DNA from 2 places in the Streptomyces sp. NPDC001153 genome. Region 2 is predicted to be linked to the other one. Evidence: riboswitches for the same ligand, from Rfam matches in the RefSeq annotation. Region 2 holds a riboswitch; the other holds the start of a gene.
What was found. A riboswitch is a leader RNA that binds a small molecule or an ion and turns the genes downstream of it on or off. The one in region 2 is predicted to bind S-adenosylmethionine.
Positions count from the first base shown of each region.

Region 1: it holds a riboswitch for S-adenosylmethionine, as region 2 does, so the genes downstream of both, ACWDEN_RS13360 (aminotransferase class V-fold PLP-dependent enzyme) here and thrC (threonine synthase) in region 2, are expected to answer to the same signal.

Region 1 covers NZ_JBSFJZ010000010.1:6,790-10,345, reverse strand. Annotated here, with positions in the region: gene ACWDEN_RS13370 (rhomboid family intramembrane serine protease) at 1-167, shown strand, start outside; gene ACWDEN_RS13365 (Lrp/AsnC family transcriptional regulator) at 164-445, shown strand; gene ACWDEN_RS13360 (aminotransferase class V-fold PLP-dependent enzyme) at 574-1,935, opposite strand; SAM riboswitch class IV at 2,098-2,214, opposite strand; gene trpD (anthranilate phosphoribosyltransferase) at 2,290-3,354, opposite strand; gene qcrB (cytochrome bc1 complex cytochrome b subunit) at 3,476-3,556, opposite strand, start outside.
Region 2 covers NZ_JBSFJZ010000002.1:146,704-150,259, forward strand. Annotated here, with positions in the region: gene ACWDEN_RS02705 (alpha,alpha-trehalose-phosphate synthase (UDP-forming)) at 1-721, opposite strand, end outside; gene ACWDEN_RS02710 (glucosyl-3-phosphoglycerate synthase) at 804-1,748, opposite strand; SAM riboswitch class I at 1,910-2,074, shown strand; gene thrC (threonine synthase) at 2,092-3,375, shown strand; gene ACWDEN_RS02720 (MoaD/ThiS family protein) at 3,372-3,556, shown strand, end outside.

The DNA.
Region 1 (3,556 bases), on a different contig from region 2:
TGCAGTGGGCGGCGGCGGAGCAGAGCTCGGGCGGCCCCGGGGTGGCGTATCTGGCCCACCTCGTCGGCTTCGGCCTGGGCTTCGGCTACGCGTGGGCCCGGTACGGCCGTACGACTAGAGTGAAGTGCGCCCCAGCTCCGGCACCCGAGGGAGAGAACCAGCCGTGATCACCGCGATCGTCCTCATCAAGACCAGCGTGGACCGGATCCCCGAGATCGCGGGGCAGATCGCCGCGCTGGAGAGCGTGAGCGAGGTCTTCTCGGTCACCGGAACCTACGACCTGATCGCCATGGTCCGGGTCCGGCAGCACGAGGACCTGGCCGATGTCATCCCCGGCCGGATCAGCAAGATCCCCGGCGTGGAGGCCACCGACACGCACGTCGCGTTCCGCACCTACTCCCAGCACGACCTGGAAGCGGCGTTCTCGATCGGCCTGGACAACTAGGGGCTGCGCCGCTCAGGCGTGTATCGCCTTCTCGTCTGCCGGGTGCGGTACGCCGGCGGGCGCGGGTTCGTTGTGGCTTGTCGCGCAGTTCCCCGCGCCCCTTTGGGGCGCTACCCCTGGCGTCGGCTTCACACCGCAGGTACGCAGCGGCCGTCCTCTGTGCGGTACGTCCACTCGGCACCCTCGGTGACCAGTTCCTTCACCGCCGTGACGAAGCGGTCGACATGCTCGTCGGGGGTGCCCGCGCCGAAGCTCACGCGGATGGCGTTGAGGGACCTCTCGCCCGGGGCGGCCTCGGGGGCTCCGCATTCCCCCTGGGCCTGGGGGTCGGTGCCGAGGAGGGTGCGGACCAGGGGGTGGGCGCAGAAGAGGCCGTCGCGGACGCCGATGCCGTACTCGGCGGAGAGCGCGGCGGCGAAGTGGGAGCTGTTCCAGCCCTCGACGACGAAGGAGATGACTCCGACGCGCGGGGCCTCGTCGCCGAAGAGGGAGAGGATCTTCACCTCGGGGACCTCCGCCAGGCCCTCGCGGACCCTGGCGATCAGGTGCTGCTCACGGGCCACCAGGGTGTCCCAGCCGGCCTCGGTGAGGGCCTTGCATGCGGACGCGATGGAGTAGGCGCCGATCACATTGGGCGACCCCGCCTCGTGCCGCGCGGCGCTCTCGTGCCACTCCACGTCCACACCGCCGTCCTGACGCCGGGTCACCTTGCGGCTGGCGCCGCCGCCCGCGAGGTACGGCTCGGCCGCGCGCAGCCAGTCGGCGCGGCCGGCCAGGACACCGGAGCCGAAGGGGGCGTACAGCTTGTGGCCCGAGAAGGCGACCCAGTCGACGTCCAGGTCACGGACGGACACCGGGTGGTGGGGAGCCAGCTGGGCGGCGTCCAGGACGATCCGGGCGCCGTGCGCGTGGGCGGCTGCCGCCAGCTCCCGTACGGGCCACAGCTCGCCGGTGACGTTGGAGGCACCGGTCACGCAGACGAGGGCCGGGCCGTACGGGTCGCGGTCGGCGAGGGCCCGCTCCAGGGCCGTGACGGCCTGCTGCGGGGTGCGCGGGGCGTTCAGGTAGGTGACACGGGCGCCCTGCCAGGGCAGCAGGGAGGCGTGGTGCTCGGTCTCGAAGACGAAGACCTGGCAGCCGGCCGGGAGGGCACGGGCCAGGAGGTTCAGCGAGTCCGTGGTGGAGCGGGTGAAGACCACCTGGTCGTCGGCGCGGCAGTCCAGGAACTCGGCGACCGTCTGGCGGGCGTTCTCGAACAGGTCGGTGGAGAGCTGGGAGAGGTAGCCGGCGCCGCGGTGGACACTGCCGTAGTACGGCGCGTAGGCGGCCACGTCGTCCCAGACGCGCTGCAGGGCGGGGGCGCTGGCCGCGTAGTCGAGGGCCGCGTAGGTGACCTCGCCGCCGGTGACGAGCGGGACGGTGACATCCCGGCCCAGAACGGGCAGGGGGGCACAAACGGACTGGTCGGCGGCAGCGGTGAAGACGGACATGGGGAACTCCCGTGAGAACGTACGCCGAAGACGACGTACGGAAAGAAGAGAAAAAGGGGGATGCGGAGGCGGGGCTCTGCGGCCCTATCGCATTCGCTTGCTCACGGAAGGCTCCCTCGATGACCAGGACCCCTGGTCCCGCGCTCTCAGCAGCGCGCGAGGGGTCCGCGCTTGCCGTAGACCTCGCTGCCTACGGCCTGGTCCTCACCCGGGGCACCCCGCCACGGACGGAGGGTTGCCGGACAGTCGGCCGGGGCCTCATGACTGTCACTCATGACCTGGTACAGGAACGTACGCGAAATGATCGTCGTCCCGCAACCCGTGTCCGGATCGCGGGACGACCGTCGGTGACCGCTAGGCGTTGCTCGCGGCCACCCAGCGCTCCAGTGTCCGCTTCGCCGCCCCCGAGTCGATGGACTCGGCGGCCCTGGCCATGCCGGCGCGGAGCTGGTCGGCGAGCGGGGCGTCCGTCGGGTCCAGGGCCACGAGGGCCGCCGCGGAGTTCAGCAGCACCGCGTCCCGTACCGGGCCCCGCTCGCCGTCCAGCAGGCGACGGGCGACCTCGGCGTTGTGCGACGGGTCGCCGCCGCGCAGCGCCTCCACGGGGACGAGGTCGATGCCGACGTCCCGCGGGTCGAAGGTCTCCTCGGTGACCTTGCCGTCCCGCACGACCCAGACGTGGGACGTGGACGTCGTGGTCAGCTCGTCCAGCCCGTCGTCGCCGCGGAAGACCAGCGAGGAGTTGCCGCGCTCCGCGAGCACGCCCGCGACGATCGGCGCCTCGCGGACGACGGCCACGCCGACCGCCTGGGCCCGCACCTTCGCCGGGTTGGTCAGCGGACCGAGCAGGTTGAACACCGTCCGGATGCCCAACTGACCACGCGCGGCGCCCACATGACGCAGCGCGGGGTGGAACTTGACCGCGAAGCAGAAGGTGATGCCGGCCTCCTCCGCGACCTCGGCCACCCGTCGGGGCGTGAGGTCGAGGTTGACGCCCAGCTTCTCCAGGACGTCGGAGGACCCGGAGGCGGAGGACGCGGCGCGGTTGCCGTGCTTGACGACCTTCGCGCCCGTACCGGCGACGACCAGTGACGACATGGTCGAGATGTTCACCGTCCTGGCCCCGTCGCCGCCCGTACCGACGATGTCGACGGTACGGCCGGGCACCTCGATCACGTTCGCGTGCTCGTACATGGTGCGGACCAGACCGGTGATCTCCTGCACCGTCTGTCCCTTGGCCCGCAGCGCCACCGCGAACCCGGCGATCTGCGCGTCGGTCGCCTCGCCGCGCATGATCCGGTCCATCGCCCACGCGGTGTCGTCGGCGGACAGGTTCCGGCCGTCCAGCAGGCCGTTCAGCAGGGCGGGCCAGGAGCGGCCCGCCGCGGTGTCGCCTCCAGCGGGGGTCACAGCGCTCATAGCCGCTCCTGTGTGTCGTAGAAGAAACCGTGTGATCCCACCCTATCCAGCCCGGGACACGGCGAAGGGCCCCGTCCGTAACCCGGACGGGGCCCTTCGGCGTGGTGTGGCGACGCCTGGATCAGTGGTGGCCGTGGCCGCTCGTGATCTCCTTGTACTCGTCGACGGTCGGCTTCGGGATCTGGTTGTCCTCGCCGTAGTA
Region 2 (3,556 bases):
CCCCGGGTCCCAGTACCGCGTGACAGCACTCCGTGAACGCGTCCGCCCAGCGCCTGGTCAGGAATGCCGCCCGGTCCGCGCCCAGGATGCCGTTCAGCAACTCGGCGGCGATGTCGTCGGGCAGCAGCCGGAAGTACTCCGGGGGCGCCCACGGCGTGTGCGAGAAGTGGCCGATCCGCAGGTCGGGGCGGAGTGCGCGGAGCATGCCGGGGACCAGGCACAGGTGGTAGTCCTGCACCAGCACCGCCGCGCCCTCGCCCGCCGCCTCGGCCAGTGCCTCGGCGAAGGCCCGGTTGTAGGCCTCGTACGACGCCCACTGCCGCCGGAACTCCGCGTCGAAGACCGGTTCCAGCGGGGTCTGGTACAGCATGTGGTGCACGAACCACAGCACCGAGTTGGCGATGCCGTTGTAGGCGTCCGAGTGCACCTGCGCGTCGATGTCCAGCATCCGCACCCGCTGCCCGGCGGTGTCCTCGCCCGGCAGCAGCCCGCCGCCCGCACGCCGTACGGCCTCCCGGTCCCCGTCGCCGAGCGCCGCGCACACCCACAGCGAGTCCGTGTCCGGCCCGATGGCCGACAGCCCCGAGACCAGCCCGCCGCCGCCCCGCTTGGCGCGCAGCGAACCGGCCCCCTCCTCGTCGTCCACCGTGTACGAAACCGGGCCGCGGTTGGACGCGACCAGCACCTGAGCTCTCTCGGCAGCACCGTGCGTGGAAGCCATGGTCCTCAACCTAGCCCGGCCCGGAAACGCTCAAACGTACGGCCACGTCCGGCACGCCGACGTATACGACCCCGCGGCCGGTTCACGCCACCCTGCGCTCGGCGTACTCCGCGATCTCCACCATCGGCGGCCGTTCCTCGGTGTCCACCGAGTAGGTGCGCGGCTCGAAGCCCTCCTCGCCCCGCTCGAACTGGGTGAGGGAGGGGCGGATCAGATGGCCGCGGGCCAGCCGGAGCTGGGCCGTGCGGTAGATCGCCGCGGCCATCCGGCCCAGCGCCTGCCCGTCCTGGTGGCGGTGCTTGCGCACGCCCACGTCCACCTGTGCCAGCGCGTCGAGACCGACCAGGTGCAGGGCGTCCACCAGCATGCCCAGCTCCACGCCGTACCCGACCGGGAACGGCAGCTGTTCCAGCAGCGAGCGCCGGGCCGCGTACTCGCCGCCGAGCGGCTGGACGAAGCCGGCCAGCTGCGGCCAGTGCATGTTCAGCAGGGGGCGGGCCATCAGCTCGGTGACCCGGCCGCCCTGACCGGTGGCGCCGCCCAGCGGGCGGTCGTACATGCCCTTGACCAGGTCCACCCCGGGCTCGGTGAGCAGCGGGCCGACGATCCCGGAGACGAAGTCGGAGGAGAACTCCCGCAGGTCCGCGTCGATGAAACAGACGATGTCCCCGCTGGTGGCCAGGAGCGAGCGCCACAGCACCTCACCCTTTCCGGGGACGGCGGGAATGCGGGGCAGGATCTCGTCCCGGTGAACCACCCGCGCGCCCGCGGCGGCGGCGACCTCGGAGGTGCGGTCGGTGGAGCCGGAGTCGACCACCACGATCTCGTCGACGAGGGGGACCTGCTCGACGAGGTCGTGCCGGATGACGGCGACGATGTCGCCGACCGTCTCCTCCTCGTTGAGCGCGGGCAGTACGACACTGATCGTCTGGCCGGTGCGCTGCTTGGCGCACAGGATCCGGTGGAGCGGGCGATCGGCCACGGACCAGGAGCGGGTGGCCAGCCAGCGCTCGACTTCTTCCAGCACGGTCTGCGGCTCCTCACTGTTCGTGATCGCACGGGCTGCACCGTGTGATCCATCTCGCGGTTCGGACGACTATCTCAACTCTCCTGGCCTTCGGTTACAGTCTTGAACAACGCCGATGACCATCGCATGTCGGGGGTCGGAGCGCGTTCACAACCGCATACCGCTCATCCAGAGGGGCAGAGGGACACGGCCCGATGAAGCCCCGGCAACCCTCCAGTCGGTACTCGTAGATCGGCCTGATCAGGCTCGATCGCTCCGCGAGGCTCCCGGCTAGGGAAGGTGCCAAATCCGTCTCACGGCGAGGTGCGTCGTGAGGAAGATGAGGAGAAAGGGCCTCGCCTCCATGGCTGTGCAGACAGTTGCAAGCTCCACCGATTCCACCGTAGACCTCGGTCCCGCCGCGGCCCTGAGCTGTCGCGAGTGCGGTCACCGCGTCCCCCTCGGTCCGGTGTTCGCCTGCGAGGAGTGTTTCGGTCCGCTGGAGATCGCCTACGACTTCTCCGCCTACGACACCGAAGAGCTGCGCCGCCGTATCGAGTCCGGCCCCGCGAACATCTGGCGGTACGCGCCGCTGCTGCCGGTCCCGGCCGACGTGGCCGACAAGCCGAACCTGAACCCGGGCTGGACCAAGCTGGTCAAGGCCGACAACCTCGCCCGCGAACTCGGCGTCACCGGCGGCCTGTTCGTCAAGGACGACTCCGGCAACCCGACCCACTCCTTCAAGGACCGCGTGGTGGCCCAGGCCCTGGAGGCCGCCCGCGCCTTCGGCTTCACCACCCTGTCCTGCTCCTCCACCGGCAACCTCGCCGGTGCCGTCGGCGCCGCCGCGGCCCGCGCCGGTTTCCGGTCCTGCGTGTTCATCCCGCACGACCTGGAGCAGGGCAAGGTCGTCATGGCCGCGGTCTACGGCGGCGAGCTCGTCGGCATCGAGGGCAACTACGACGACGTCAACCGCTTCTGCTCCGAGCTGATCGGCGACCCGGCCGGCGAGGGCTGGGGCTTCGTCAACGTCAACCTGCGGCCGTACTACGCGGAGGGCTCCAAGACGCTCGCGTACGAGATCTGCGAGCAGCTCGGCTGGCGGCTGCCCGACCAGATCGTGGTCCCGATCGCCTCCGGCTCCCAGCTGACGAAGATCGACAAGGGTCTGCAGGAGCTGGTCGGGCTCGGCCTCGTCGAGGACAGGCCGTACAAGATCTTCGGTGCGCAGGCCGAGGGCTGCTCGCCGGTGTCGACCGCCTTCAAGGCGGGCCACGACGTCGTACGGCCCCAGAAGCCGAACACCATCGCCAAGTCCCTCGCCATCGGCAACCCTGCCGACGGGCCGTACGTCCTGGACATCGCGCGCCGCACCGGCGGTGCCGTGGAGGACGTGACGGACGGGGAAGTCGTGGACGCCATCAAGCTGCTGGCCCGCACCGAGGGCATCTTCGCCGAGACCGCGGGCGGTGTGACCGTCGGCGTCACCCGCAAGCTGGTCAAGGACGGCGTCCTGGACCCGACGAAGACCACGGTGGTCCTGAACACCGGTGATGGACTCAAGACGCTGGACGCGGTGGCCGGCACCGGCCTCACCGCCACCATCCGACCGACCCTGGACTCCTTCCGAGAGGCTGGCCTCGCATGAGCGTGACCGTTCGCATCCCGACGATCCTGCGCACCTACACGGGCGGGCAGGCCGAAGTGGCCGCCGAAGGCGGCACCCTCGCCGAGGTCATCGCCGACCTGGAGAAGAACCACACCGGGATCGCCGCGCGCGTCCTGGACGACCAGGGCAAGCTGCGCCGGTTCGTCAACGTGTACGTCAA